DNA from 3 places in the Rhizobium sp. NLR10b genome. Region 1 is predicted to be linked to each of the others. Evidence: riboswitches for the same ligand, from Rfam matches in the RefSeq annotation. Region 1 holds a riboswitch; each other region holds the start of a gene.

Region 1 (10,124 bases):
TATATCCGGCGATTGGGCCTTTGCGAGCGGATGCGAAAATGCCCAGTGGGCCCTCTGTGCGGCGATCATTCCACCAAACGGCGAGGAGGAGCGTCCTATGCCGGCGTTCCTTCTGGTTCCCGCCAGCGATTATACCATTGCCGAGACCTGGGATGTGGTCGGCCTTGCGGGTACCGGCTCAAAAAGCCTGATCCTCAAGGATGTCTTCGTTCCACAATATCGCATACTGAGCTTTCCGGACGCGACCTCAGGCAGAACGCCGGGCGGGCGCTTCTATAAGGGTGTCGGCCTTTTCAACATGCCGCTCCTTATGGGAATTCCGTTCTGCCTCGGCAGCGCGGCCGTCGGTGCGGCGAAGGGCGCATTGGATAGCTATATCGACCACATCGGCACCAGGGTGACACGGGGTGCGGTTGCCGGCGGCAACAACAAGATCGCCGAATTTCCGACGATCCAGCTCCGCGTGGCGGAAGCCTCCGCATCCGTGGATGCTGCCCGCGAAATCATTCTGCGCGATATTGCCAGGGCGCAGCAACTGGCCCAGGCCCGCGCGGATGGCACCGGCGAGATCACCGAGGAAGATCGGATTCTTGCCCGCCGCAGCCAGTCTTTTGCGGTCAGCCTGGCGCTTCGGGCCGTCGAAGCACTCAATGCATCGACCGGCGGCCTCGGCCTCCAGATGTCCAATCCCGTGCAGCGGGCATGGCGCGATGCAAATGCCGTCGGGCGCCACATTTCCATGAACTGGGATGCCGTCGGAACCATGGTCGGCCAGCAACTGCTCGGTCTTCCGCCCAAGGGACAATTCTGATCCGCCATCCTCATTATTTCGATTGAAGACAGGAAAGAGAGCATATCGTGCAAGGCAAGATCGCGCTTGAAGAACATTTCGCCATTCCCGAGACGCTGCAGGATTCGGCCGGATTCGTGCCGGGCGACTACTGGACGGAACTGTCCGCCCGTCTTCTGGATATCCAGGACAAGCGTCTGCGGCTGATGGATGCTCACGGCATCGAGAAAATGATCCTGTCGCTGAACGCACCAGCCGTGCAAGCGATCCCGGACAAGGCCAAGGCCCTGGAGATTTCCCGACGCGCCAACGACTTTCTGGCCGAGCAATGCGCTAAAAACCCGAACCGTTTCCTGGGATTTGCAGCTTTGCCGCTGCAGGATCCGGATGCCGCTGCGCAGGAATTGCAGCGCTGCGTGACGACGATGGGTTTCGTCGGCGCATTGGTCAACGGCTTCTCGCAGGAAGGCGACGGAACAACGCCGCTCTACTACGATCTGCCGCAATACCGTCCGTTCTGGGCCGAAGTCGAAAAACTCAACATTCCTTTCTATCTGCACCCGCGCAACCCGCTGCCGCAGGACAGCCGGATCTATGCCGGCCATTCCTGGCTGATGGGTCCGACATGGGCGTTCGCGCAGGAGACCGCTGTGCATGCGCTGCGCCTGATGGGATCCGGCCTGTTTGACGAGCACCCGGCTTTGCGGATCATCGTCGGTCATATGGGCGAGGGACTGCCGTACATGATGTGGCGCATCGACCACCGGAATGCGTGGGTCAGGGTGGAAAAGAACTATCCGGCCAAACGCCGGATTGCCGATTATTTCAACGAGAATTTCTACATTACGACGTCGGGGAATTTCCGCACGCAATCGCTGATCGATGCTATGCTGGAAATCGGCGCGGACAGAATTCTGTTTTCGACAGACTGGCCATTCGAAAACGTCGACCACGCTGCAAACTGGTTCGACAGCGCCACCATCTCCGAAGCCGACCGTCTGAAAATCGGTCGCACCAATGCAGTTTCACTGTTCAAGCTCGATCGATAACATGGTCGCACCTTTCAGATACACGGTCAGCGCAGCCCAGGTCATCTTCGGGAGCGGCTCGGTGAGTCGCCTCGCCGAGGCGATTACAGGGCAGGGCGGCAAGCGCGCCCTGATCCTTTCGACCCCGCACCAGAAAGCCGACGCTCAGCGCATCGCTGCTTCCCTCGGCCCGCTTGCGGCGGGACTATTCGACGGTGCTGTCATGCACACGCCGGTCGATGTGACCGAGCGCGCGATCGCGGCATACGAGAAGGCCGGTGCCGATTGCGTGGTCGCGATCGGCGGTGGATCGACGATCGGTCTCGGCAAGGCCATCGCCTATCGCAACGACGCACCACAGATCGTGGTGGCGACGACCTATGCTGGATCGGAGGTTACACCGATCCTCGGCCAGACGGAGAACGGACAGAAGACCACGGTCCGCGGCCCCGGCATCCTGCCTGAGGTGGTGATCTACGATCCTGAATTGACATTGGGATTGCCGGTCAACATCAGCGTCAGCAGCGGGCTCAATGCCATGGCGCATGCGGTCGAAGGGCTCTATGCGCAGGATCGCAATCCCATTTCGTCGATGATGGCGGTCGAGGGCTTGCGCGCGCTGAAGCAGGCTTTGCCGCAAATCGTCAATGCCCCGAGGGACATCGAACCCCGAAGCGAAGCGCTTTACGGCTCCTGGCTGTGCGGCACGGTGCTCGGAGCCGTTGGAATGGCCCTGCATCACAAGCTTTGCCATACGCTGGGCGGCAGCTTCGATCTGCCGCATGCAGAAACCCATGCGGTCATTCTGCCCCATTCCGCTGCCTACAACGCCGCAGCCGCAACGGATGCGCTCAAGCCCGCTGCCGATCTTTTCGGCGGCTCGCTGGGCAGCGGTCTTTATGATTTTGCCGCTTCGATCGGTGCCCCGATGGCGCTGCGGGATCTGGGTATGAAGGAAGCCGATCTGGATCATGCGGCAGAACTTGCCGCTGGGAATCCCTACTGGAACCCGCGCCCGATCGAAGGAAAAGTGATCCGGGCTTTGCTGCAGAGCGCCTGGGAGGGCGCACGGCCGCGTTAACGCATTAGGAGGAGGCCAGGTGCCTGAATATTTCAGCGAAGAGAGATCCGCGGAAGCCGTCAATTCGCGGATGGGGCCGGACATCAATCCACGTCTGGCCGAAGTCATGGCGTCGCTTGTCAAGCATTTGCATGCCTTTGCCAAGGATATAAGCCTGACCCAGGAGGAATGGGAGCTGGCCATAGGCTTCCTGACCCGCACCGGTCATCGCTGTCATGACCAGCGACAGGAATTCATCCTGCTCAGCGATACGCTGGGTTTCTCGATGCTGGTGGATGCGATCAACAACCGGCGTCCGCCGGGCGCCACGGAAAATACCGTGTTTGGACCGTTTCACATCGAAGGGGCGCCCGTCCGCCAGATGGGCGAAAACATCTCGCTCGACGGCAAGGGTGAGACTTGCCTCTTCATCGGGCGAGTGCTGGATCTCGATGGTCATCCGATCGAGGGAGCCCGGATCGACGTATGGTCGGATAATGCCGATGGCTTCTACGACGTCCAGCAGCCGGATATCCAGCCGAAATGGAACAACCGGGGCATTTTCATCACCGGTGCAGATGGCGCCTATAGCTTCGTCGGCATCAAGCCGGTCTCCTATCCGATCCCGGATGACGGTCCGGTCGGCCAGATGCTGGCCTCGCTCGGTCGCCATCCCTACCGTCCCGCCCATACCCATTACCTGATCACGGCTCCAGGTTATCAGAAGCTCGTAACCCACACTTTTGTCGGCAACGATCCCTATCTGGAATCCGATACGGTGTTTGGTGTCAAAAACAGCCTGGTCGCGCCTTTCGAGCGTATCGATCGTCCGACGGTCTGGCGCTCCGATTTCGATTTCGTGCTGACGCCGATCTGGAATAAACAATGATCGTTGTCCGCTATGCCGTATGCGACCCCGGCAAGGCGGCCGAACGTTCCCGATTGATCGAGGAACACAAGGCCTATCTGCGCGGCGCGACGATCCGCATCATGCTTTCCGGCCCGTCTGCACCGCCGGCCGAGGGCAGGGCTTCTACCGCCGTCGTAATTGCGGAAGTCGAAACGCTGGCCGAGTTCGAGGCGTTCAGCGCGGGAGATCCCTTCGTTGGCTCCGGCGTCTACACGAGCGTCGATCTATTCGAATGGCGGCCCACTTTCGGAATTCTGCGCGAGAGTTTCCGACCGGCGTTTTAGGCAGGAAGAAAAATGGGCCGGCATGACCGGCCCATCCACAATCAATGTTATTCGGCCGGCGCTGGCACCACAGCCGGGGCACCCTGTCGTCCAAGCCGATCGGCGACCAGCATCGACAGCATCATTTCCACCAGGCCGTTGGCGCCGCCCTTGTCGCCGCCGGCACCGGCGACCTGGATCTGCGGCACGAGCGGCAGCTTGCCGTTTTCGATCGCTTCGGCAAAGCGCATCAGCACCTGCGAGTGGAGCTGATAGTCCGGACCGCCGAAGGCCGCGACCTTCTTCTCGGTCGCCTCGGCTTCCGCCAGACCGACGGCGCGTACCTTCTGGGCATCGGCAAGGCCGGTCGCCTTGATACGCTCGGCATCTGCAAGTGCGATCGCCTTGATCCGGTCGGCTTCGCCGAGGCCGGCCAGGCGCACCTTCTCGGCCTCTGCCTTGGCGGTGACCTGAATGGTTTCGGCCTGCTGGCGGGTGCGGGCGAGCTGCGCCTTGCCTTCGTTCTCGCTGATCTCGATGGTGAGCGCCGACGTCGTGATCTTGGCCTGCTGTTCGGCCAGTGCTTCTTTCTCGCGCAATGTGCGCTCCTGGATCGCCGCCGCTTCCTGCAACTTATAAGTCTCGACCTTCTCGACGGCGATCTGGCGTTCGCGCAGCTGGATGAGGATCTGCTCGATGCTGTTCTGGCCATTACTGGCGCGAGGCGTACCGATCAGCACCTCCTGCAGCTCGAGGCTATACGACGAAAACTTCTCCCGCATTTCGTCACCGGATCTGCGCTGGATTTCGCTGCGTTCCTGCAGCAGTTCGATCAAGGTCTTGGTCTGAGCGATATTCTTGAAGTAGGCCGAGACCATCGGATCGAGTGTCTGTTCGACCAGCCGTTTGATGTCCCCGAAACGCTGCACGACGAGCGGCGCCTTCATATAGTCGATATGCACGACGACCGAGAGTGGCAGCACCGGTTCGAACGCATCCCTGGTGATCAGCGACACTTCTGAAAGGTTTTCGTCCAGCCGGTGCTCGCCGAACTGTTCCTTCGTCCATTTGAGCACGAAGTTTGTGGTCGGCACGATGATGATATTGCCGGCATAGGTGTTGAACGCATATTTGCCCGGCAGAAGCGGCGTCGACCAGACACCGCGTGCGCCCGTCTCGACCAGTTCGCCGTGGCGATAAGACTGACCTGAAATATCCGCGCTTCGCCGGCCGGTATAGGAGACGACGACACCCACCGTGCCGACGTCGATGATCGTCTTTTCCACCAGTTCGACGGTCGCGAAGATGCGGTTGAGGAAATAGCTGCCGTCGGCAAGCACCTGCAATTGCCGGCCGCGATAACCGCCGGCATTGAGAAACTTCTCCGGATCCTGGAAATTATTGTGGAAGTTCGGATCCTTCGGGTTGTTGGCAACGGTCGGCGCGATGATCTCGCCATCCGGCAGCGCCGGACCGTCATGGATGGTGACGATCCCGATCAGGTCCTCGGCGTCGTGGATGAGGACGGGCTCGAAGCCATTCCGCTCAGTGATCAAAGTGGACATGTCGGAAAACAGTCTTTGTTCCGACGCGTTCAGGTTGACTGCATAAGTTGATTGCGCGGTCAACACGATGAACTGCGCGAGATTGATGGCATATGTGCCTTCGCGCAGGATCTTGCGTTGCGGCCCCTTCTGGCCGCCCTTGGTGAGAAAGCTGCGCACATCCTGAAAATCATCGGCATCGATATTCGAGGCCAGCGTCTGGGTCGGCGGCAACGGCTCGCCGTCACGGGCGAAGACATAGCCGATCTGGCCCTGCGGAATGGTCACGAGGTTGGCGCGATGCATCGAATACTGGAACGGCATGAAGAAATGCAGACCGCCGCGCACGACATCCGGCTGAAAGCCGGCCTCGCCATAGAGCGCGATGAAGCCATTGTCGACGGAGCCGCGAAAGCTCCACAGCTTTTCGAGGATGCCGAGCCTGTCGTTGGGGATATAGCGGATTACTCCGCTCCACCGGAACAGCATGGCCAGTATGATGAGGGTGACAGCGATTTCGATCGCCTTCCATCCCATCGGGCTAAGGTATTGGAGGGTTTCCATCTTTTCTCTCGCATAGGCGCACGGGTTCGTCCACCCGATGACCGCCCGGTTGGCGTTGGTTGATATGACGGGGAAATGGCGCGCCTTTTTGCGCGACGCGCTAAGAACCTGTCGAACGCTTAAGGCTGCTGATTGTCAGGGAGAATGACCGCGAGTCCCGCTGGGGGACGGCGCGTCGTGAGTGGTCTCACATCGGTGTTGCCTTGCTAGACATAACGATAGAGGAAGTAAGGACAACAGCTATCGGTGTAAAGATGTTCAATGCTGAAATCGGATAAGTACTTCCAGTGATTTTGCTATTTCGAACATTCAATTCAGCTGAATAAATATTGCCGCTTGACTTACATACCGGGCCGTTGAGCCGGGGTCTGGAAAATTGCGTTGGCAGGCCCTCTGCAAGGTCAGGCACGCTCGCTATCCACGTCTTGTCTGCTGTTGGTGTGGCGCATTTCTTGTACAGTCGGGTCGATACACCGATCCCCGCTTATCTAAGCCGCAAGTTTCCGAGATCGGCTGACGGTAGTCCTTTGGCGAGAGCCGTAGCTCGCGTGAGGACGCGGAATGATGTCTGCCGCGGACTCAAAGCCGGCGGATGAGAACGCGTGAGGGTCGGCTTGACATCAGGGCCACTCCGGTCTTTGATGCCGAGCATTCACCAGGGGTGTCCCGGCAAGGGGCTGAGATTCTGCTGAACAATACGGCTTTGCCTGTTGTGGCGCAGTGACCCGTTGAACCTGATCCAGTTCATACTGGCGTAGGGACGGTGCGGACGCTGCGGCTGTCGGGCGGATTTCGCTTTGTTGCTTGAGGCGTCTTTTCATCATTCCAACTCTGGAACTGGGTCTCCAAACGTCAAACCTTGGAGCCTCACCCATGAATATTGTTGCACCCAAGCTTACTCCGGTCGTCACCACCGGCCCGCTTCCGGGCTCGACCAAGATCGCCAAGCCCGGAACGCTCTATCCGGATCTGCGCGTGCCGATGCGCGAAATCAGCCTTCACCCGACCTCGGGCGAACCGCCGGTAACGGTCTATGACTCCTCCGGCCCCTATACCGACCCGACACATACGGTCTCGATCGACGCCGGGCTCCCGCGTTTGCGCGAGAGCTGGATCAGGGCGCGGGGCGACGTCGAAGCCTATGAAGGCCGTGTGGTGAAGCCTGAAGACAATGGTTTTGCCACAGGCGAACGGCTGACGCCGGAATTCCCCCTTCGCAGCACGCCGCTGAAGGCAAAGGCCGGCCGCGCCGTCACCCAGCTCGCCTATGCGCGTGCCGGCATCGTCACGCCGGAAATGGAGTTCATCGCCATCCGCGAAAACCTTGGCCGGCAGGCCACGAAGGAGGCGCTCGCTCGCGACGGCGAGAGCTTTGGCGCTGACGTTCCCGATTTCGTGACGGCCGAATTCGTGCGGCAGGAAGTGGCAGCCGGCCGGGCGATCATTCCAGCCAACATCAACCATCCGGAGGCCGAACCGATGATCATCGGCCGGAATTTCCTGGTGAAGATCAACGCCAATATCGGCAACTCGGCCGTTACCTCGTCGATGGCGGAAGAGGTGGAGAAGATGGTCTGGGCAATCCGCTGGGGTGCCGACACGGTCATGGACCTTTCCACCGGCCGCAACATTCACAACATCCGGGAATGGATCATCCGCAATTCGCCGGTTCCGATCGGAACGGTGCCGCTCTACCAGGCGCTGGAAAAGGTGAACGGCATAGCCGAGGATCTCACGTGGGAAGTCTATCGCGATACGCTGATTGAACAGGCCGAGCAGGGGGTCGATTATTTCACCATTCATGCGGGCGTGCGGCTTGCCTATATCCCGCTCACCGTCAATCGTGTCACCGGCATCGTCTCACGCGGCGGTTCGATCATGGCCAAGTGGTGTCTGCATCACCACAAGGAGAGCTTCCTCTATGAGCATTTCGAGGAAATCTGCGACATCTGCCGCGCCTATGACGTATCCTTCTCGCTTGGAGATGGTCTTCGCCCCGGCTCGATCGCCGATGCCAACGACGCCGCGCAATTTGCCGAGCTCGAAACCCTCGGCGAACTGACCAAGATCGCCTGGGCCAGGGATTGCCAGGTGATGATCGAAGGCCCCGGCCACGTGCCGATGCACAAGATCAAGGAGAATATGGACAAGCAGCTCAAGGTCTGCGGCGAGGCTCCCTTCTATACGCTCGGACCGCTGACGACCGATATCGCCCCCGGCTACGATCACATCACCTCCGGCATCGGAGCCGCAATGATCGGCTGGTTCGGAACGGCGATGCTCTGCTACGTCACGCCGAAGGAGCATCTGGGCCTGCCCGACCGCAGCGACGTCAAGACCGGTGTCATCACCTACAAGATTGCCGCGCATGCCGCCGACCTTGCCAAGGGCCATCCGGCCGCCCGCATCCGTGACGATGCACTGTCGCGGGCGCGCTTCGAATTTCGCTGGGAAGACCAGTTCAACCTCTCGCTCGACCCGGATACGGCGCGTTCCTTCCATGACGAGACCCTGCCGAAAGAGGCGCACAAGGTAGCGCATTTCTGTTCGATGTGCGGCCCGAAATTCTGTTCCATGCGCATTTCCCACGACATTCGCGCCGAAGCTCAGAAAGAAGGACTGGAAGCGATGGCTGCCAGGTATCGTGATGGCGGCGATCTCTACATGCCGGTCGCCGAGGCCGCGAAAACGCCTGCCGGAGAATGACGATGCATATTCTCGTCAAGGGGGCCGGCGTTGCCGGCCTCACCGTTGCCTGGCAGCTCTATCGACATGGTTTCCGGGTCAGCGTCGCTGATCAAGCCGACCGGATCGGTGCAGGCGCTTCCGGCTTTGCCGGCGGCATGCTGGCCCCATGGTGCGAAAGGGAAAGCGCGGAGGAGCCGGTCCTGGCGCTCGGCCGTCTTGCCGCCGATTGGTGGGAGGCAGCACTACCCGGCCATATCAATCGTCGGGGAACGCTTGTCGTGGCGGCCGGGCGCGATGCCGGCGAACTCGACCGCTTTTGTCGCCGGACAAGCGGATGGGAATGGCTGGACGAGCAGGCGATCGCGGCTCTTGAACCGGATCTCGCCGGCCGCTTCCGCAGGGCATTGTTCTTTCCGCAGGAAGCGCATCTCGATCCACGGCAGGCACTCGCGGGGCTGGCCGCCGGACTTGAAGAAGCCCGCATGCGTCTCACATTCGGCACCACGGGCGATGCTGACCTTGCCCATTACGATCGGGTGATCGACTGCACCGGGGCTGCTCAGATCGGCCTTCTGCCCGGCCTGCGCGGCGTTCGCGGAGAGATGCTCTGCGTCGAAACGAACGAAGTGACTCTCTCTCGCCCCGTTCGCCTGCTGCATCCGCGCTATCCGATCTATATCGTGCCGCGCGAAAGAAATCGTTTCATGATCGGGGCGACGATGATCGAAAGTGACGATACCGGCCCTATCACCGCGCGTTCGCTGATGGAGTTGCTGAATGCCGCCTACACCCTCAATCCTGCCTTCGGCGAGGCACGGGTGACGGAAACGGGCGCAGGCGTGCGGCCGGCTTATCCCGACAATCTGCCGCGTGTGACGCAGGAAGGGCGCACAGTCCATGTCAATGGTCTCTACCGCCACGGTTTTCTGCTGGCGCCTGCCATGGCAGGCGAGGTGGCGCGGCTTCTTCTTGGCGAAGGCAATCAACCGGAAAGGAGGGCATCATGACCTTCATCATCAATGGTGAGGAACAGGAGGTCGCGGCCGCGACGCTCGCAGATCTTCTCCTCGCTCTCGACTACGAAGGCGAATGGCTGGCAACCGCAGTCAACGGCGAGCTGGTGCACCGCGAGGACCGCGCCGATTTCAGGCTCGGCGAACGCGACCGCATCGAAATTCTCTCACCCATGCAAGGAGGCTGAGATGCTGAAACTTTATGATGTTGAAGTCCGCTCCCGACTGCTACTCGGGACCGCCCGCTATCCGTCTCCAGCTGTC
Region 2 (10,124 bases), on a different contig from region 1:
TCGTCCCGTCTGCGTGTGCACCACCATGTTTGCCGCCACCGGCGTCGTGCAGGAGGCTGGCGTGCCGGCGCGGCCCTCGATCTCGACGAGACAGAGCCGGCAGGAGCCGAAGGCATCGACCATGTCAGTAGCGCAGAGCTTCGGCACCTCGATACCGGCTTCCATCGATGCGCGCATGATGGAGGTGCCCTCCGGCACGCTGATCTGCTGCCCATCAATGGTGAGCCTCACCATGGTTTCGGATTTCGAAGCGGGAGTGCCGTAGTCGATTTCATGGATGAGAGACATGGTCGGCCTCCTGTACGGAAATGGAATTGAGCAAGTCACGGCATGCGACTGTAGCTTGGAAGATCATCACTCAGCCGCCTCCACGACCGGCGCCGGCGCGAAATCTTCCGGGAAATGCGTCATGGCGCTCACCACGGGATAGGGCGTGAAACCGCCGAGCGCACAGAGCGACCCGAATTTCATGGTATTGCAGAGATCGCCAAGCAGCACCCGGTTCTTCTCCGGCTCGATGCCGCGCGCGATTTTGTCGACCGTCTCGACGCCGCGGGTCGAACCGATGCGGCAGGGCGTGCATTTGCCGCAGCTTTCGACGGCACAGAATTCCATGGCGAAACGCGCCTGCTTCAGCATATCGGCCGTGTCGTCGAAGACAACGACGCCGGCGTGGCCGATGAGCCCGTCCTTGGCGGCGAAGGTTTCGTAGTCGAAAGGCGTATCGAACAGAGCCCGCGGGAAATAGGCGCCCAATGGTCCGCCGACCTGCACGGCCTTGACCGGTCGGCCGGTCCTCGTGCCGCCGCCGATCCTGTCGACGATCTCGCCGAGCGAAAGACCGAAGGCGGTCTCATAGAGGCCGCCATATCTGACATTGCCGGCGATCTGCAGCGGAATGGTGCCGCGCGAGCGGCCCATACCGAAATCGCGGTAGAAGGCGGCCCCCTTCTCCAGGATGACAGGCACCGAGGCAAGTGAGATCACATTGTTGATGACGGTCGGACAGTCGAACAAGCCCTTATGCGCCGGCAGCGGCGGCTTGGCGCGCACGATGCCGCGCTTGCCTTCCAGACTGTTCAAGAGAGCCGTTTCCTCACCGCAGACATAGGCGCCGGCGCCGGTGCGCACCTCGATATCGAAGGCGCGACCCGAACCAAGCACTGACGGCCCGAGAATGCCGGCCTGCCGGGCAATGCCGATGGCCTCGCTCATCACGGCGATCGCATGCGGATATTCCGAACGGGTATAGACGAACCCCTTCGTGGCGCCGGTCGCAAGCCCTGCAATCGCCATGCCCTCGATCAGCACGAAGGGATCGCCCTCCATGATCATCCTGTCGGCGAAGGTGCCGCTATCACCTTCGTCGGCGTTGCAGACGATATATTTGCGTTCGCCGCTGGCATCGAGAACCGTCTTCCACTTGATGCCCGTGGGAAAACCGGCACCGCCGCGTCCGCGCAGGCCGGAATCCGTGACTTCCTTGACGATTTCGACAGGCGTCATCAAAACGGCGCGGCGAAGGCCGGCAAGGCCGCCATGCGCCTCATAATCGCCAAGCGAAAGCGGGTCGGTGATGCCACAGCGGGCGAAGGTCAGGCGGGTCTGTTCCTTCAGGAAGGGGAGGTCTTCAACCCCCCCGAGACAGAGCGGGTGGCCGCCGCCGTTCATCATTCCGGCGTCAAACAGAGCAGGCACATCCCTTGCCTTCACCGGCCCGTAGCCGATGCGCCTGCCGGCGGCCTCGACCTCGACCAGCGGTTCCAGCCAGAACATTCCGCGCGAGCCGTTGCGCACGATCTCTGCATCGAAGCCGCGGGCGGCGATCTCCTGGGCAATCGCCTTTGCCACCTTTTCGGCCCCGAGCGCCAGCGCAGCGGCATCGCGCGGAACATAGATCTTGACTGTCATCGACGTGCCTCCGCAACGAGTTCCGCCACCAGCTGATCGTCGAGCCGGCCATAAACCTCGCCGTCGAGCATCGCCGACGGGGCGCAGGCACAAAGGCCGAGACAGTAGACCGGCTCCAGCGTCACGGCGCCGTCGAGCGTCGTCTGATGAAAATCGATGCCCAGCAGCGCCTTGACGCGTTCAGCCAACGCATCGCCGCCCGTCGACTGACAGGCCTCGGCGCGACAGAGCTTCAGCACGTGGCGGCCGGCGGGATGGTCGCGATAATCGTGATAGAATGTCATCACCCCGTGCACTTCGGCGCGCGAGAGGTTCAATTCCTCCGCAATCACAGGCAGGGCTTCCTGCGGCACATAACCGAATTCTCGCTGAACCTCGTGCAGAATGGGAAGCAGCGGTCCCTCAAGGAAGCGCAGGTCGGCGACGATGGTCCGTGTACGCGCTGCGATATCGCCTCCGGCGATATGAATGGTCATCAGGCAGCCCTCCCGGCGGCTTGCTCGTTTCGGGATGGCAGGCCTCCCCAGCCGAGCGCCATCGTGCAGACAACATCTCAGGGAAGCCGATGACGATCAATAAAGCTATCTCGTGGAATGATAGGTTTTTTCTATCAAAGCTCCTCATCCCGCACGAGCACTCTCGCTTCGTGCAATAGGGCCGAAACGAGCGGGGTGAAGGGCTCGCGATAAGGCGCGACAAGACCGACCAGATGATGCGCCTCAGGCTCGACGATCGGAATCATCCGGATTTCCACGGGAAAACCAAAGGATTTCGCGACGTTGCGCGGCATGATGCTCGCCCAGCGACCGGTCCTGACATGCGAGAACAGCACGATCATCGAATTGGATTCGAGCGTCGGATGCACCGTGGCGCCGGCTTCCGTCAGATGCCGGTTGATGATGCGGCGGTTCTGCATGTCAGCTGTCAATAGACAAAGCCGAAGATCGCCGACTTCCCGCCAAGTCACGTTGTCGCGATCGGAAAGCGGGCTGCCTGCGGCCGTGATCAGATTGTAGCGCTCGGCATAGAGGGGCACGGTCGTAACGCGGCCAAGCGGTTCATTTTCTAGGTAGGTGATGCCGGCCTCGATTTCGAGATTTTCCAGCATGCTCAGCACCTGCAGCGAGTTCCGCGAGACGATCGAGAAGGTCACTCCGGGATGTCGTTCCTGAAAGGGCGTAGTGATGCGCGAAAGCATGGCGAGCGCGGTCGGAATGGCAGCGAGGCGGATGTGGCCGGAAAGACCACGGCGGGCGGCGCGCATTTCCTCGCGCATGGTGCGGGCGTCGCCGACGATGCGCCGCGCCCATTCAAGCACCCGCTGCCCCTCCGGCGTCAGCCCTTGAAAACGCGAGCCGCGCTGCACCAGCATGACACCAAGCTGGTCTTCAAGCTGCCGGATGGCGGCCGAAAGTGTCGGTTGCGAGATCCCGCACTCCTCGGCGGCGCGGCCGAAATGCTTTTCGTTGGCAAGGGCGATGAAAAATTCCAGCTTGTCGATCATCCGGTCTCCCGATCCGGCGCGAAATCATCCGGATCAGCCTATCTTCGACGCAGCAACCGTGCTCCGCAAGGGCGGGTGCTAATTGTTTTCTGCAGGAAAAAGATCGAACAGCGATTCGAGGAAGGCAAGCACGCTCGTATTGCCGATACGGTAATAGACGAGCCTGCCCTGACGGCGCGTATTGACAAGGCCTTCGAGCCTCAAACGCGCGAGCTGCTGCGAGACCATCGCCTGCTGAATGCCGAGGATATTTTCGATTTCACCCACCGTCCGCTCCTCGGTCGCGAGTATGCAAAGAATTAGAAGTCGGGTCTGGTGCGCCAGCGCCTTCAGCAGATCGCTCGCCTCACGAGCGTTTCCAGCGAGTTTGTGCAATTCCTGACCGGACATTCCCGGCTCGGGCTTGGGCAATGGCATTCGACATCTCGGAAGGGAAGCGAAAAGGCAGATCAGCCCAATAGCATATTCGCACACGCGAATTTGCCAAAAGTGATCAAATGTCAAAAAAGGTCTAACTAAATCAGCAGATAAGCTGGCCGCCATTGATCTCGAGGACCTGGCCGGTAATGTATCCGGAGAGGGAGGGTGCCGCCAGGAACAGATAGGCCGGAGCGCAATCCTCCGCTGTGCCCAGCCGCTGCAAGGGAATAGACTTTCTCGTCTGCTCCAGCTTTTCGCGGGAAGAATAGCGCTCATGGAAATCCGTCTCGATCGTTCCGGGCGAGACACAATTGACGCGGATGCCATCCGGCGCAAGCTCGCGGGCAAGCGCCTTGGAATAGGTTGAAATGAAGGCTTTCGAGGCGGAATAGATCGAAGAACCGGGGCTGCCGCCGGTCAGCGCGGAAATTGAAACGGTGTTGACGATGGCAGCGCCTTCCGCCGCCTTCAATGCCGGTAGCAACGCACGCGTCAGCGCCACCACCGACGTCTGGTTCAAACGCACGATCGCCTCATAATCTGCGTCGGTCAGTGTGGCAGCCGGAAAACGGCCGAGCATGGTGCCGGCGTTATTGACGAGCACATGCACCTTGTCGAAGAAGGCGAGCGCATTTTCGGCAAATTGCGCAGCGCCGCCAACGGCGGTGAAATCGGCGTGCAGCAACAGCGCCCGTCTTTCGGATTCAGCCGTCAGCAGAAAATCCGGCAGCTCGCGTCCCGGTTTGCGCCCGATATGGACGATCACCTTTGCGCCGCAGTCCAAGAACTGCCGGGCCACTTCGAGGCCGATGCCCCGCCCGGCGCCGGTCACGATGACATTGCGATTCTCGAATAGTCTCGGATGGAACACGAAGCCGTCCTCCTCGCGGACAATGCCGCCTGTTGCGCCATTCGCCCTTAACATATGAGCGCGCCGGCCGAAAGAAAGGCGGCATCATCTTTCCGCCAGAGGCTAGAGCTTTTCCCTGAAAGCTCATATGTCGATTTCGGTCTCCAGCAGCCGTGCGCCTGGCCCCTCCTCGCCGAGCCGATCGAAGGGATTGCGCAACGGACAGCTTTCGATCGACAGGCAGCCGCAGCCGATGCAGCCGGTCAGGCGGTCTCGCAGCAGGCTCAGCCGCCTGATTCGCGCGTCGAGTTCATCCTTCCAGCGCGCCGACAGCGTCTGCCAGTCGGCAACCGTCGGCGTGCGTCCCTGCGGCAGGGAGGCAAATGCCGTCTGGATTTCCGAAAGCGGTATGCCAACACGTTGCGCCACCTTGATGATGCCGAGCCGGCGAAGCACATCGCGTCCGTATCGCCGCTGATTGCCGCGCGTGCGGATACTCGAAATCAGCCCCTTGGCTTCGTAGAAATGCAGTGCCGAGACGGCAAGACCACTGCGTTGCGCCACTTCGCCGACTGTCAGAAGCCTGCCGAGCGGCGTCGCAGAAATCCTATTCATCGCCCATTGACCTCAATATTAGTTGAGGTTTTATAACCCCTGCTCCCCCGGCCGTAAAGCGCGAGGGCGCAGGAAGGAGCGACAGCGAGATCATCCGGTCGATACGAAGCTGAAATGATGGCATCGGCGCTTGTCCGCCCTGGTACCGATCGCCCCTGCCGATATAGCCGCCCGAGAGGCGAGCGCTCGGGTTCCGTTCCCGGCAGGTACGGAACCTCGGAAAACACCCGGACAGGACCTCGTCCGGGTGTTTTTTCATCTGCGCCCCGTCCCGGCCGGCCGGACGGGTTTGTAATTTTGCGGTTGCGGCAACAAAACCCCGATGATAGTTTTCGCCGAATGACAGGGGAGCTCTGTATCGCCGGGGCTGAGATGCGAGGCGCAAGCCTCCGGACCCTTCTAAGCTGATCTGGGTAATGCCAGCGGAGCGAGGTCCAAATGTGTTCCGGCGCGCAAGTGTCACTCTACCCGACGTCCGGCAATTCCGCCGGCATCCCTCTCGATGCCGTCAAGGCAACCGCCCCCAATCGCGGTAGGCTGCGCATCGAGACCGATGTCCTCGACAGGTTTGCGCTAACGGCCAGACGAAAGCCTGAAATCGAACGCCGATGACATCGCCACGACCATCGGATTCGCGCCTTGCGACGCTCTGTCTCGCCGTGTACCGGGCAATGCCCGCCTTGCTCGCAGGCTTTGCCTTTCTGGCGGCATGGGAACTCTATGTGGATCTTTCCGGCATCAAACCGTCCATTCTGCCGGCGCCTTCGCGTATTCTTATCCAGGGCTGGCTGAACCGAGAGGGGCTGATATCAAACACCTGGCCGACGCTCGGCGCGACACTCGGCGGCTTCGCCCTGTCGCTCGCCTTCGCCTTCGCCTCTTCGATCCTGATGGATTTCATGCCCTTCATGCGTCGGGCACTGCTGCCGATCTTCATCGCCAGCCAGACTCTGCCGCTGGTGGCGATCGCACCCCTCGTCGTTCTCTGGTTCGGTTTCGGCCTTTTGCCGAAGATATTGCTGGTGGCGCTCGTCACTTTCTTTCCGCTGCTCGTTGCCCTGCTTCAGGGTTATGAGGCGACCGATCGCGACATCGCCGAGCTCTTGAATTCGATGAAGGCGAGTCGCTGGCGCATTTTCCGCCTGGCGCGGCTTCCCTCGTCGCTGCCCTATTTCTTCGCCGGCCTTCGAATCTCGATCACCTATGCCGTCGTCGGCGCGATCTTTGCCGAATATGCCGGCGCTGCAAGCGGCCTCGGCATTTATATCCTCAACGCCAAGAACAATTTCCGTCCCGATCTCGTGCTCGCCGCCGTGATCGTCAGCGCTGTGTTGACGCTCTGCCTCTTCGCGCTGACGGTGGTTATCCAGCGTTTCGTCATGCCCTGGCAGCCATCCAAGGAACGGCGCCGATGACCGGTCAGATGCTTGAGCTGCGCAACATCTCGAAGTCCTTCGACGGCATGAAGGTCCTGGACGACATTTCGCTCGCGGTCGCAAACGGCGAGTTCGTCTCGATCGTTGGCCCATCCGGCTCGGGAAAATCGACCGTGCTGAGACTGCTGACTCAGGCGCTGCGGCCGGATTCCGGCAACATGCTTTTCAACGGTGCGGCGCTGGAACAGACGCCGCATTCCTTTGCCTTCATGCCGCAACGCGATGCGCTGATGCCCTGGCGCCGGATCATCGACAATGCCGTGCTCGGCCTGGAAGTGAGGGGCATGAATCGGCGGGCCGCCCGCGCCGCTGTCGCGCCCCTCTTCGAGCGGTTTGGCCTGGCCGGCTTCGAGCATCACTACCCCGCCTCTCTTTCCGGCGGCATGCGCCAGCGTGCTGCACTGCTGCGCACCGTCATCCAGAAGCAGGACATGCTGCTGCTCGACGAGCCCTTCGGCGCGCTCGATGCGCTGACTCGCATCCAGATCCAGGAGTGGCTGCAAGACATGTGGACCGAACATCGCTGGACGGCGCTGCTGATCACCCACGATGTTCGCGAGGCCGTTTTCCTCTCCGACCGGATCTACGTGCTGTCTGCCCGCCCGGCCCGCGTCATCCGCGAATTCCGCGTTTCCCTGCCCCGCCCGAGAAGCATCGCTGATCTCGGTTCGCCCGCGGCCCAGGCAATCGAGACTGAAATCCTGCAAACCCTGCTTCATCCGCAAGAACAGGATGATTTCAGGCCGGTCGGCCTGCAATCTGAATCCTGTTCCAATTTAAAGAGTTAGAGCACGATGTCGTCCGAAAACCGCTCACACTTTTCGGGATCCTGCTCTAATAGACCTGAGGAGGTCACCATGCTGCTTCTCACCCGTCGACAGACGATCCTCGCCGCTATCGCAACAAGCCTCGCCGGCCGCGCCGCCTTCGCTCAATCGGCGCCCGCAAAGGTTCGTATCGCGCTCGACTGGACGCCCAACACCAACCACATCGGCATCTATGTCGCCAAGGCGAAAGGCTTCTACACGGCCGCCGGCCTCGATGTTGAGATTCTGCCCTTTACCGACACCAGCGCCGGCACGCTGGTGTCGAACGGGGTCGCCGACTTCGGCATCAGCAGCGAGATCGAGGCTCTCACGCAGCGCGCTGGCGGCGGTGACGTGAAGATGGTCTACGGCGTCGTCCAGACGGAAACCGCACGCCTGATCTTCAAGGGCGGGCGCGACGACATCAAGAGTCCCAGAGATCTCGACGGCAAGACCTATGGCGGCTTCGGCGGCACCTGGGAAAGCGCGCTGGTCTCAGCGATGATCCGCAATGACGGCGGCAAGGGCGACGTCAAGACCGTCACCCTTGGCACCTCCGCCTATGAGGCGCTGGACAATGGCTCGATTGACTTCACGCTGGAGATCTACACCTGGGAAGGCATCGCCGCCGAGCTGGAGAAGCGGAAGATCAGCCGCTTCCACTATTCCGATTACGGCATTCCCGACGAGCAGACGACGGTCATCGTTTCCAGCGACGCCTATCTCTCGGCCAGTCGAGAACACGCCCGCGCCTTCATCCAGGCCACACGTCAAGGCTATGTCTACTCCATCGACCATCCCGACGAAGCCTGCGAACTGCTGATATCGGGAAGCAACGGCGCACTGATGAACACGGAACTGGTAAAGGCTTCCCAGAAGGCATTGATCGAAGGCCATTTCCTGAGATCCGAGGCCGGCGTGATCGGCACCCTTGACCCGGCAAAGGCCGATGCCATCGGCGGCTTCCTGCTTGAGAACGGCATCCTGGTTGATGCGAATGGCGTCGTGCTCAGGGAGAAGCCGGACTTTTCCACCTATTACACCAACGAACTCCTCGGCTGATCCCGACCCGCCCTTGCCGACGCGGCCTTCCGCGGCAATGCTTTGAGCTTGGGCGGTTTGAGCCGAATCGAGCGGGGCGGGAACGACATGCGAGCACAGGACAAACTGGTCGGAGCCGACTTTCTGCGCGCGATGGCGTGCTTGTTGGTGCTCGCGCATCATCTCGCGCTCCGGCTGGATATGCGCAGAATTCCGGATGAATTGGCGCCGACGGCCAACGTCCTCCGCTTCGGCAATTTCGGCGTCGCCATCTTCTTCGTGCTCAGCGGCTTTCTGCTTGCCCGCCCTTTCTGGCACGCTCTCGACGCCGGCGGCGCCATGCCGAGCCTCGGGCACTACGCCATCCGCAGGTTGGCGCGCATCACTCCGGGCTTCTGGTTCGCCGCCAGCGTCGGCTTTATCCTCAGCCTGACGCTGCTTGCCCTGCCGCTGACGCCGGAGCTCGTCGTCCGCTATGTCTCGGGACTGCTGTTCATGAGCCAGTGGCATTGGCGCACGTTCTTTCCCGTCGAAGCCGATGGGCCGCTCTGGTCCATTCCCTTCGAGGTCACCAGCTATGTGCTCCTGCCGGCCGCCTTTTTCCTGCTGTTTCGCTTGCCCCTGCTGCGGCGACGTCCGTTCTTCGCCCGCGCCGTATGGCTCTGCGTCATTGCCGTCGTCCTTCTTGCCCATCTGGTAATCCTGAGGCTCTTTGCGCTCGACGATATTGGGCGCGGCTGGGCATATGGCCTGCAGGGCGGGGCGAAGGAATGGATGCCCAACTATAATCCGATCGGTTTCTTTGCCGTCTTCGCGCTCGGTGCCTTTGCCGCTGGCATCGAAGTGATGTTGTCCGCAAGGCGCTCTTCCTGGTTCGACGCCGCGGCACTCCTGGCCCTTTCGGTTGCCGCTTACCGCCTCCTCATATCACCTGGCGGCTCGGCCGAAGGTTACGGCTGGCTTGACATCCCCTATGGATTTCCAGTCTTTCCACTGGCGGTCGCAACAGCGCTCGTTTCGCTCAGCCGTGCCCAGGGCCTGGGCAGGCTGCTTGATAACGCTCCTGTCCGCTACGTCGCCAAGATCTCCTTCGGCATTTACATCTGGCAGGAGATCATCCTGACATTGATCCAGAGACTCGACCCCGGCTCGTTCGGGGCCTCCTCGGAGAACGTGGTCACCGGTTGGCTGCAATCCTGCACACTGACGGCGGCGCTCGTTTTTCTGGTGGCAAGCCTCAGTTATTATCTGTTGGAACGACCGGTAATCGATTTCGGCAATCACCTCACATCGCGCCGCCTGATCGGGCTACTCCTTTAGAAGTATAATTTCGAACGCCACTCAACTAGAGGCATTAAGGTTAACGCGAAATACTCCCATTTTTGGCGTCTTTATGCTTACCGATTTCTTATTTATAACGATGACAAACCATACGTAAGCATGTATCTGTCTCCCCGCAGTTCAGTATCGCATCTAAACTTCTGGGCTTTGAGTAATGAATGCTTTTACTTCGAAGATAAGTTCACGCTTCGATTCGTCTC
Region 3 (10,124 bases), on a different contig from region 1:
TTTCATGTGATGGCTCCCGTTTAGTTCCATTATTATGCAATTCATCTTTTTGTAACAGAATAAGAACTGGATCGATCCTGTCAAGCGCGGGCGACGGATTATGCAGCCGCGGATAGCGCGACGCCGAAAAAGCACCATCTTCATCTGCGGCTGTCTGCGCTGCATGAAAGCGGCATGATATGCCAAAGTCAGGTGGTCGCCTGCGGTCAGGCTTCAACAGAACGGGAGAACGGGATGAGCATCGATTTCAACAAAGGAAAGTGGCTGAACGAGCCGGCCAGCTGGCGCGCAGACGAAACCAGCCTCACCCTGACGACCGACGAGAAAACCGATTTTTGGTGCGAAACCTATTACGGCTTCACCCGCGACAACGGCCATTTCCTCGCTTTTCCCACCGGTGACAGCTTCACCGCCGAGATCCGCATCCAGGGCGAATTCCGCACCCTCTACGATCAGGCCGGCCTGATGGTGCGCCTCGACGAAACACGCTGGGTGAAGTCAGGCGTCGAATTCACCGACGGCGAAGCCTTCCTCAGCGCCGTCGTCACCGACGGCAGATCCGACTGGTCGGTGTCCCAGCCCTTCAAGGAACTCGAAGATTTCCACATCCGCGTCACCGTCGCAGGCGGCGCCATGCGCATCCAGGCCTCCCGCGACGGCAGCCGCTGGCCGCTGCTGCGGCTAGCGCCCTTCCCGGCTGCCGACCGCTATGAAGTCGGGCCGGCGGCCTGCACGCCGGAGCGCAGCGGGTTGAGGGTGCGGTTTTCGGAGTTTTCGATCGGGCCGGCGATTTCGACGGATCTTCACGATTTGAGTTAGCCGGATAGGATGCGATCGGGATTGCATTCCTGAGCAGCAACGTTCACGCCTAAAGCGCAGCCGCAAGGAGAGTACCGAACCCTCATTTTCGAGATGACATCCGCCCCGTTCTCTGCGAAAAAGAGCGCGATGAGAGACAGGGGCGCCCGTCGACAGACGGGCTGAGAAGCACCCTTCGAACCTGAACCGGATAATGCCGGCGGAGGGAGTCGCTCGGGGTCGCGGTTTCGCCCGCACGAATTGCCCCGTGCCCGCCCCCGCCTGAAAGGGGCGCCATGCAAAACAAGATCACGTCGGGAGCCATGCTGAAGGCGATGCGCGAAAAGCCGCCGCTCGTCCAGTGCATCACCAATTATGTCGCCATGAACATCGCGGCCAATGTTCTGCTTGCGTCGGGCGCCTCGCCCGCCATGGTGCACGCCGCTGAAGAAGCCGGCGAATTCGCCGGCATCGCGAATGCATTGACCATCAACATCGGCACGCTTTCGACGCAATGGATCGAAGGCATGCAGACGGCGGCGAGGGCCGCCAACGCAGCCGGCAAACCATGGGTCCTCGATCCGGTCGCGCATTACGCGACGGCCTTCCGCCGCGGAGCGGTCGCCGATCTCCTGGCGCTGAAGCCGACGATCATCCGCGGCAATGCTTCCGAGATCATCGCCCTTGCCGGCGGAGAGAGCCGCGGCCAGGGCGTCGACAGCCGCGACCCGGTCGAGCAGGCGGAAGGCTCGGCGCGGCGGCTCGCCGAGCGGCAGCGGGCGGTGGTCGCCGTCACCGGTGCGGCCGATTTCGTCACCGATGGTGAAAGAGCCGTGCGCATCAAAGGCGGATCGGTCCTGATGCCGCAGGTCACCGCACTCGGCTGCTCGCTCACCTGCCTGATCGGCGCCTTTGCCGCGACCGCCCCTGAGGATACGTTCGGGGCGACAGTTGCGGCCCTTGCGACCTTCTCCGTCGCGGGCGAGGATGCCGCCCTCGGGGCGGCCGGCCCCGGCTCCTTCGCTTGGCGTTTCCTCGATGCGCTGTCAGCCCTGGACGCCGAAACGCTCGATGCCCGGGCAAGGATTTCGGCCGTATGAAGGTTTTCGACCTTTCGCTCTATCTCGTCCTCGACCCCGAACTCTGCGCCGGGATCGGCATGGTCGAGACCGCGCGCCTTGCCGTTGCCGGCGGCGCCACGATGGTGCAACTGCGCGACAAACATGCGGGCACGACCAGAATGATCGAGACCGGCCGAGCCTTGAAACAAGCGCTTGCGGGAACCGGCGCCCTGCTCATCGTCAACGACGATGTCGAGGCGGCGATCGCCATAAGTGCCGACGGCCTGCATATCGGCCAGGAGGACATGGACGCGCGCACGGCACGGACGATGATCGGCCCCGGGATGATCCTCGGCCTCTCGGTCGAGACCGCGCCGCTTGCTAGCGCCGTCGATCCTGGTCTCGTCGATTATGCCGGCGTCGGACCGGTCTTTGCGACGCCGACCAAGGCCGACCACAAGCAGCCGATCGGCTTTGACGGTCTGGCAAGGCTGGTGAAGGCTTCGCCGGTGCCGTCAGTCGCCATCGGCGGCCTCAAGGCGAACCACGTGGCCGAGGTATTTGCCGCAGGCGCCAATGGGCTTGCCGTCGTCTCAGCCATCGCCGGCACGCCGGACCCCGAGGCGGCCACGCGCCGCATCGCCGCAGAAATCCGAAAGGTCCGCCCATGATCCGCAACGTTCTCTCCATCGCCGGCTCCGATCCCTCGGGCGGTGCCGGCATCCAGGCCGATCTCAAGGCCTTTTCCGCCCGCGGCGTCTACGGCATGGCGGTGCTGACCGCGCTGACGGCGCAGAACACGCAAGGGGTGAGCGGCGTGCATCTGGTGCCGCCGCAATTCGTCGCCGACCAGATCGATGCCGTCTTTGCCGATGTGCGCGTCGACGCCGTCAAGATCGGCATGATCGCCAATGCCGGCATCGCCGAGGCCGTTGCCGCAGCCCTCGCGCACCGGCGTGGCATCCCCGTCGTTCTCGACCCGGTGATGATCGCCAAGGGGGGCGCCGCCCTGCTCGCACCTGAAGCGGTCGACGTGCTGACCAGGCGGCTGCTGCCACTTGCCACGCTTCTCACCCCGAACCTGCCGGAAGCCGCCGCACTTCTGCACCAGCCGGTCGCGACAAACCGGGCCGAGATGGCCGCCCAGGCCGAGCGGCTGCGCGCCCTTGGTCCGGCCGCCGTGCTGGTCAAGGGCGGACACCTCGACGGTGACGAAAGCCCCGACGTGCTTGCCACTGCCGACGGCCTGCACTGGTTCGAGGCGCGACGCGTGCCGACCAAGAATACCCACGGCACCGGCTGCACGCTGTCCAGCGCGCTGGCCGCCGAACTCGCCAAAGGCGACTCGACGCCAGGGGCTGTTGCCACTGCCAAGGACTATCTCGCCGGCGCGGTCGCAGCCGCCGGAAAGCTCAGCGTCGGCTCCGGCCACGGTCCGGTGCAGCATTTCCACGCGCTCTGGCAAGAGGGCGAATAGGCGCTGGCATCGGCAAACAGATGCAAATGTAAAACGGCCCGGCTTGTTCCGGGCCGTTTTGCATTGGACCCATACCGCACGTCGAGGCCGCAACGAGAACAGTCGCGTCCAAGAAAATCCCTGTTGACAAGCCTTCTGAGATGGCCAAGTCTATGACATTAAAAGGGGATATATTCCGCAATAACGGAACATCCAGAGGAGAGACGGGTGCCGGACCTGCTTGTGAGCTTATATTCCACCAGGCTCGCCGAACTGAAAGAGCGGGCTGACGTCGTCGGCGCCTCCATCCGTCCGGCTCTTCCTGCGGAACTGCACCTCGTGGTCAACTGGGTTCGCGAACAATTCAGCGAGAATTGGGCGAGCGAGGTTTCGGTCGCTTTTTCCCGCCAGCCCGTCGCCTGCCTGATATCAGTCGAAGGCGGCAAGCTGCTTGGCTTTGCCTGCTACGACACCACGGCGCGTGGCTTCTTCGGCCCGACCGGCGTCGATTCCGGAGCACGCGGCAGGGGCATCGGCCTCGCGCTGTTTTCCGCCTGCCTTCAGACGATGAAGACGCTCGGCCATGCCTACGCCTTCATCGGCGATGCCGGCCCCGTCGACTTCTACGCCAGGACCGCAGGCGCCATCGTTATCCCCGCCCCCGACAAGGGCATTTACGAAGGCATGCTCAGAAGCGCGCCGAAATGACCATCTGATACCGGAGTTCCAGAATTGTCCTCGACCCCTCTTGCCCTTTTCGTCGGGCTTCCGAATCCCATCATATCGGATTATGAATTCGCGCTCTTTCGCGACACCAACCCGCTCGGCCTTTTCGTCGGGCGGCGCAATCAGCGCGAGCCGGAGCAGACGAGGCGGCTGATCGAGCGCTTTCGCGAAGCCGTCGGCCGCGACGATGCGCCTGTCTTCACCGACCAGGAAGGCGGGCGCGTCCAACACCTCGACGCCGGTCCCTGGCCGCTCTTCCGCAGCTTCGGCCAGTTCGCCGACCTGGCGCGGCGCGATCTCGATCTCGGCAAAAAGGCACTGCGCCTTTCCTCCCAGGCCATGGGCGCGATGATGACGGAACTCGGCCTTTCCAGCGGCTGCTCGCCCGTTCTCGACCTCGTCTTCGAGACGACGAGCGCGGTCATCGGCGCCCGCTCCTTCGGCCCCGATCCGGACTTCATCGCCGCCCTCGGCCGCGAGGTGGTCGACGGCCTGCTAGAGACCGGCAACATGCCCGTCATGAAGCACATTCCCGGCCATGGCCGCGCCACGCTCGACTCCCACAAGGAGCGTCCGGTGGTCGATGCCAGCCGCGAAACGCTCATCGCCACCGATTTCAAGCCGTTCGTCACGCTGAAGGATACGCCCTGGGCCATGGTCGCCCATGTCGTCTATTCGGCCTACGACGCGGAGCTGCCGGCTTCGATCTCGCCTGTTATGCACGACCTGATCCGCAAGGAGATGGGCTATGAGGGCGTGCTGATATCCGACTGCATCTTCATGCAGTCGCTCTCCGGCACCCTGCCGGAACGCGTCGCCCAAGTGCTCGACGCGGGCTTCGATATCGCCCTCCACAGCCACGGTGACGTCAGGGAAAGCGAAGCCGCAGCCAAGGCCGCCCGCCCGCTGACCGACGCCGCTCTCAAGCGCATCGCCGCCGGCAAGGCCCGCCTCGGCAATCTCAAGATCGATTATCGCGCCGCTCACCGGCAAGTCGAAGACATGTTTGCCAGCGTGCCGGCCGCCTGACCGGCACATCATTTTTCACGTATAAGAAGAAGGGGAATGGAACATGAAAAAATATCTTCTTGGGGCCGCAGCACTCACGCTGATTTCGGGATCCGCCATGGCGCAGACGGTGCTGACGGCGAATATCGAGCCGGCGACCACCTGGGTTCGCAACTTCAACCCGTTCAACCAGACCTCGGCGCGCCAGTCGACGCTCGACTTCATCTACGAGCCGCTCGTTATTTTCAATCGCTTCGACAGCAACAAGCCGGTCTACCGCCTAGCCGAAAGCTTCAAGCTCTCCGACGACCTGAAGAGCATAGAGTTCAAGCTGCGCCCCGACCTGAAATGGTCGGATGGCGAGCCGCTGACCGCAGCCGACGTCAAGTTCACCTATGACTATCTGAAGAAATTCCCCGCGCTCGATTTCGTCAGCATCTGGACCTTTGTCACCGACGTCCAAGCCGTCGACGGCCAGACGGTGCGCTTCACCCTCGCCAATCCGAGCTCGCTTGCCGCCGAGCAGATCTCGCAGCTGCCAATCGTTCCCGAACATGTCTGGAAGGACGTCGCCGATCCCGTCACCTTCGCCAACGAGACCCCGGTCGGCAGCGGCCCGCTGACGGAGGTGCCGCGCTTCACCGGCCAGACCTACGACCAGTGCCGCAACCCGAACTATTGGGACAACGCGCATCTGAAGATCGACTGCATGCGCTTTCCGCAGCTTGCCGACAACAATCAGATCCTGACGGCAACCGCCGACGGCACGCTCGACTGGGGCGTCTCCTTCATTCCCGACATCGACAATGTCTATGTCTCGAAGGACCCGGCGCATTTCCACTATTGGTATTCGCCGAGCAGCATGGTCGCCTTCCTGTTCAACTTGGAAACCGCAAACGAGAACAACAAGAAGGCCTTCAACGATGTGAAGTTCCGCCGCGCCGTCGGCATGGCGCTCGACCGCAAGACGATGATCGACGTCGCCGGCTACGGCTACCCGACGCTGAACGAAGACCCCGGCCTGATGGGTGAACTCTACAAGAGCTGGGCAGACCCTTCCATCAAGGCCGACTTCGGCAAATACGCGACCTATGACGCCGACGCGGCCAAGGCGCTGCTCGACGAGGCCGGCTACAAGGACAAGGATGGCGACGGCTTCCGCGACAATTCCGACGGCAGCAAGATCGCCTTCTCGATCATCGTCCCGAACTCCTGGACGGACTGGGTCGACACCGTCAACATCGCCGTCGAAGGCATGCAGGCGGTCGGCATCGATGCCAAGATCGAAACGCCTGAAGAAGCCGTCTGGACCGGCAACCTCATCAACGGCACCTTCGATGCGGCGATCAACAGCCTGCCGGCTTCGGCTTCGCCCTACTATCCCTACAAGCGCGCCTTCAGCGCTTCGGACAAAGGCAAGACCCGCTTCACCGCGCAGCGCTGGTTCAACCCGGATGTGGAGAAGCTCGTCACCGAGTTCACCCAGACCGCCGACCTCGCCAAACAGAAGGAAGCGATGAACAAGGCGCAGCGCATCGTCGCCGAAAACATGCCTGTCATTCCGGTCTTCAACAATCCGAACTGGTACCAGTACAACACCAAGCGTTTCACCGGCTGGTCGACCAAGGAAAATCCCTTCGTCAATCCGTCGATCTCGCGCACCAATCCGGCGCGCCTCTTGAACCTGCTCGCCTTGGAGCCGGTCAAGTAAGGCATTGATCTCGGGAGCGGCGCGTCAACGCCGCTCCGCTCACGACGGAGTCCCCATGGCTTTCCTGCTTCGCCGCCTCGTCTTCTACATGGCAGCCTTCATCGCGGCAGCGACGATCAATTTCTTCCTGCCCCGTCTGATGCCGGGCGATCCCGTGCAGATCATGTTTTCGAGCGCCGGCGCCGAATTGCCGCCGGAAAGCCTGCAGGCGCTGAAGCTGACCTTCGGCTTCGTCGACGGTCCGCTCTGGCAGCAATATCTCACCTATCTCGGCAGCATCTTCACCGGCGATCTCGGCCGCTCGATCAAGTATTTCCCGTTGCCGGTCACCTCGGTTCTCGGCCATGCCCTCGTCTGGACCGTCGGCCTGATGGGAACGGCGACGATCGTCAGCTTCGCGCTCGGCACCTTCCTCGGCATCCTCGCCGCCTGGCGGCGCGGCAGCAGGTTCGACGTCATCGTCTCCGTCGGCGCGATCTTCGCGACCTCGGTACCAGCCGTCGTCACCTCGCTGATCGTGCTCTTCATCTTCGGCTTCACGCTCGGCTGGTTCCCGAACGGCTATGCCGCCGACCCCTCGCTCGATCCGGCTTTCAGCCTGCAATATATCGGCAGCGTCGCCTATCACGGCATCCTGCCAATGGTGACCCTCTGCACCGTGCTGATCGGCGGCTTCACCGTCACCATGCGTAACAACATGATCAACCTGCTCGGCGAGGATTATATCGTCATGGCCCGCGCCAAGGGCCTTTCCGATCGGCATGTAATGCTCTGGTATGCGGCGCGCAACGCCCTGCTGCCGACCGTCTCCAGCCTTGCCATCGCGATCGGCACCATCCTCGGCGGCTCGCTGGTGACGGAGGTCGTCTACAACTATCCCGGCCTCGGCAACATTCTCTACCAGGCAATCCTCGCCCGCGATTATCCCGTCATCCAGGGCCAGCTCCTGATCATGACAGCAACCATGCTGATCGCCAATTTCATCGTCGACGTCAGCTATATCTCGCTCGACCCGCGGCTGAAGGGAGCGTGAGATGAAGAGCCTGCTGCGAAACCGCAAGGCGCTGATCGGCCTCGTCATCATCGCTCTCATCATCGCCGTCGCGATCGCGGCACCGCTGCTGACGCACTACGATCCGGCCGCCCGCACCGGCAGGCCGCACCAGCCGCCATCGCTCGACCATCTGCTCGGCACGACTCGCATCGGCCAGGACGTCTTCGCCCGCCTGCTCTACGGCGCCCGCACCTCGCTTGCCGTTGGCTTCGGCGCCGGGCTGCTGATCACGCTCGTTGGCACAGCGCTCGGCATCATCTCCGGTTATCGCGGCGGCAAGACGGACGAAATCATCAGCTTCTTCACCAACATGGTGCTCGTCGTTCCCAATCTGCCGCTGCTACTGGTGCTCGCAGCCTTCATCGGCCAAGCAAGCCCGCTCGTCATCGCCCTCATCCTCGGCGCCACTTCCTGGGCCTGGGGCGCACGCGTCACCCGTGCCGAAACGCTCTCGGTCAAACACAAGGATTTCGTCAAATCGGCCGAGATGATGGGCGAGCCGCAGTGGCGCATCATGACATTCGAGATCTTCCCCAACGTCATATCCATCGTCGGCATCAATTTCATCGGCAGCGTCATCTTCGCTATTATCACCGAAGCGACACTGGAATTCCTGGGGCTCGGCGATCCCAAAGCGATCTCCTGGGGCACGATGCTCTATAATGCGCAGAAGGCCTCCGCACTTTCGGTCGGCGCCTGGTGGGATATCCTCACCCCCTGCTTCGCGCTCGCCTTCCTCGGCATCGGCATGTCGCTCCTCAACTTCGCCGTCGACGAGATCGCCAATCCGCGTCTGCGCACTGGCAATCACCTGAAGCGCTGGTCGCTGCTCGTCCACTCCGGGGAGGGCCGCCTGTGACGCAGCCGCTGCTCTCGGTGAGGAACCTCACCATCGATTATATCGGCGAGGAGAAGGATTTCCGCGCCGTCGACGACGTCAGCTTCGACGTCACGCCGGGCCAAGTTTTCGGCCTCGCCGGCGAATCCGGCTGCGGCAAGAGCACCATCGCCTTCGCCATCAGCCGCCTGCACAGGCCGCCGGCGCTGATCCGCAAGGAGAGCCGCATCCTGCTCGACGGCCGCGACGTGCTCGGCCTCGACCGGCAGGCGCTTGCCGCCTTCCGCTGGCGCGAAGTCGCCATGGTCTTCCAGAGCGCCATGAATTCGCTGAACCCGGTGCTGCGCGTCGAGACGCAATTCTATGACGTGCTGCGCACGCATAAGAACATGAGCCGCGCGCAGGCCCGCGAGCGCACCGCCGAGATGCTGAAACTGGTCGACATCGCGCCGGACCGCATGCGCGACTACCCGCACCAGTTTTCCGGCGGCATGCGCCAGCGCATCGTCATTGCCATCTGCATGGCGCTCGATCCGAAACTGGTCGTCATGGACGAGCCGACGACGGCGCTCGACGTCGTCGTCCAGCGCGAGATCCTGCAGCGCATCAACGAACTGCGCCGCAGCTTCGGCTTCTCGGTGCTTTTCATCACCCATGATCTCGGGTTGATGGTGCAGTTCTGCGATCGCATCGGCATCATGCTCGGCGGCAGGCTCGTCGAGCAGAACGATGCCGGCGCGATCTACAAGACACCGCAGCACGCCTATACGAAAAAGCTCTGGGCTTCCTTCCCCTCGCTTCATGGAGGCGTGCTGCTATGAGCGAAACCATCCTCGTCCTGGACCAAGTGAGCAAAACCTTCGGCCACGGCGCATCCGCCGTCCATGCCGCCCGCTCGATCTCCTTTTCGCTGCATGCTGGCCGGGCACTGGCGCTCGTCGGCGAATCCGGCAGCGGCAAGACCACTTGCGCCCGCATGGCGATGCGCGAATATCAGCCGACAGCAGGACAGATCCTCTATAAGGGCCGCCCGGTCGAAGGCGCCGGGGCGGACGAGATCGCGCGCTACCGCAGATCCGTGCAGATGATTTTCCAGGACCCGTTCGCCTCGCTGAACCCGGCGCATACGATCGCCCACCATCTACAGCGGCCGCTGAAGCTGCACAGGCCGGATATCCGCCGCAGCGAGATCGATGCGACGGTGCGGGAACTCTTGCAGCGCGTCAGGCTCGACCCGGATCTTGTCGCGCCGAAATATCCGCATGAACTCTCCGGCGGTCAACGCCAGCGCGTCAACATTGCACGCGCCCTCGCCGTCAAGCCGGAGGTGATCGTGGCGGACGAGCCGACTTCGATGCTCGACGTCTCGGTGCGCCTGGGCGTGTTGAACCTTCTGAACGAGATGAAGCAGGAGATGAATCTCGGTCTGCTCTACATCACCCATGACATCGCCACTGCCCGTTACGTCGCCG

Evidence for each region. A riboswitch is a leader RNA that binds a small molecule or an ion and turns the genes downstream of it on or off. The one in region 1 is predicted to bind thiamine pyrophosphate.
Region 2: it holds a riboswitch for thiamine pyrophosphate, as region 1 does, so the genes downstream of both, HJB91_RS31130 (HMP/thiamine-binding protein) here and thiC (phosphomethylpyrimidine synthase ThiC) in region 1, are expected to answer to the same signal.
Region 3: it holds a riboswitch for thiamine pyrophosphate, as region 1 does, so the genes downstream of both, thiM (hydroxyethylthiazole kinase) here and thiC (phosphomethylpyrimidine synthase ThiC) in region 1, are expected to answer to the same signal.

Annotation. Positions count from the first base shown of each region.
Region 1 is NZ_JABDWV010000016.1:858-10,981, reverse strand. It holds gene HJB91_RS23930 (flavin-dependent monooxygenase) at 1-811, shown strand, start outside; gene tsdA (gamma-resorcylate decarboxylase) at 859-1,839, shown strand; gene HJB91_RS23920 (maleylacetate reductase) at 1,841-2,899, shown strand; gene HJB91_RS23915 (dioxygenase) at 2,919-3,767, shown strand; gene HJB91_RS23910 (YciI family protein) at 3,764-4,072, shown strand; gene HJB91_RS23905 (SPFH domain-containing protein) at 4,120-6,159, opposite strand; TPP riboswitch at 6,807-6,938, shown strand; gene thiC (phosphomethylpyrimidine synthase ThiC) at 7,033-8,865, shown strand; gene thiO (glycine oxidase ThiO) at 8,868-9,854, shown strand; gene thiS (sulfur carrier protein ThiS) at 9,851-10,048, shown strand; gene HJB91_RS23885 (thiazole synthase) at 10,050-10,124, shown strand, end outside.
Region 2 is NZ_JABDWV010000006.1:16,661-26,784, forward strand. It holds gene fdhF (formate dehydrogenase subunit alpha) at 1-288, opposite strand, end outside; gene HJB91_RS10930 (NADH-quinone oxidoreductase subunit NuoF) at 355-1,911, opposite strand; gene HJB91_RS10935 (formate dehydrogenase subunit gamma) at 1,908-2,387, opposite strand; gene HJB91_RS10940 (LysR family transcriptional regulator) at 2,522-3,415, opposite strand; gene HJB91_RS10945 (helix-turn-helix transcriptional regulator) at 3,494-3,832, opposite strand; gene HJB91_RS10950 (SDR family NAD(P)-dependent oxidoreductase) at 3,936-4,706, opposite strand; gene soxR (redox-sensitive transcriptional activator SoxR) at 4,830-5,300, opposite strand; TPP riboswitch at 5,636-5,748, shown strand; partial or broken gene HJB91_RS31130 (HMP/thiamine-binding protein) at 5,739-5,855, shown strand; gene HJB91_RS10960 (ABC transporter permease) at 5,909-6,715, shown strand; gene HJB91_RS10965 (ABC transporter ATP-binding protein) at 6,712-7,524, shown strand; gene HJB91_RS10970 (ABC transporter substrate-binding protein) at 7,594-8,604, shown strand; partial or broken gene HJB91_RS10975 (acyltransferase family protein) at 8,692-9,911, shown strand; gene HJB91_RS10980 (sugar transferase) at 10,079-10,124, shown strand, end outside.
Region 3 is NZ_JABDWV010000001.1:422,940-433,063, reverse strand. It holds gene HJB91_RS02025 (ABC transporter substrate-binding protein) at 1-6, opposite strand, end outside; gene HJB91_RS02020 (DUF1349 domain-containing protein) at 235-819, shown strand; TPP riboswitch at 948-1,044, shown strand; gene thiM (hydroxyethylthiazole kinase) at 1,095-1,898, shown strand; gene thiE (thiamine phosphate synthase) at 1,895-2,530, shown strand; gene thiD (bifunctional hydroxymethylpyrimidine kinase/phosphomethylpyrimidine kinase) at 2,527-3,336, shown strand; gene HJB91_RS02000 (GNAT family N-acetyltransferase) at 3,544-4,023, shown strand; gene HJB91_RS01995 (glycoside hydrolase family 3 N-terminal domain-containing protein) at 4,048-5,070, shown strand; gene HJB91_RS01990 (ABC transporter substrate-binding protein) at 5,114-6,760, shown strand; gene HJB91_RS01985 (ABC transporter permease) at 6,816-7,793, shown strand; gene HJB91_RS01980 (ABC transporter permease) at 7,795-8,673, shown strand; gene HJB91_RS01975 (ABC transporter ATP-binding protein) at 8,670-9,473, shown strand; gene HJB91_RS01970 (ABC transporter ATP-binding protein) at 9,470-10,124, shown strand, end outside.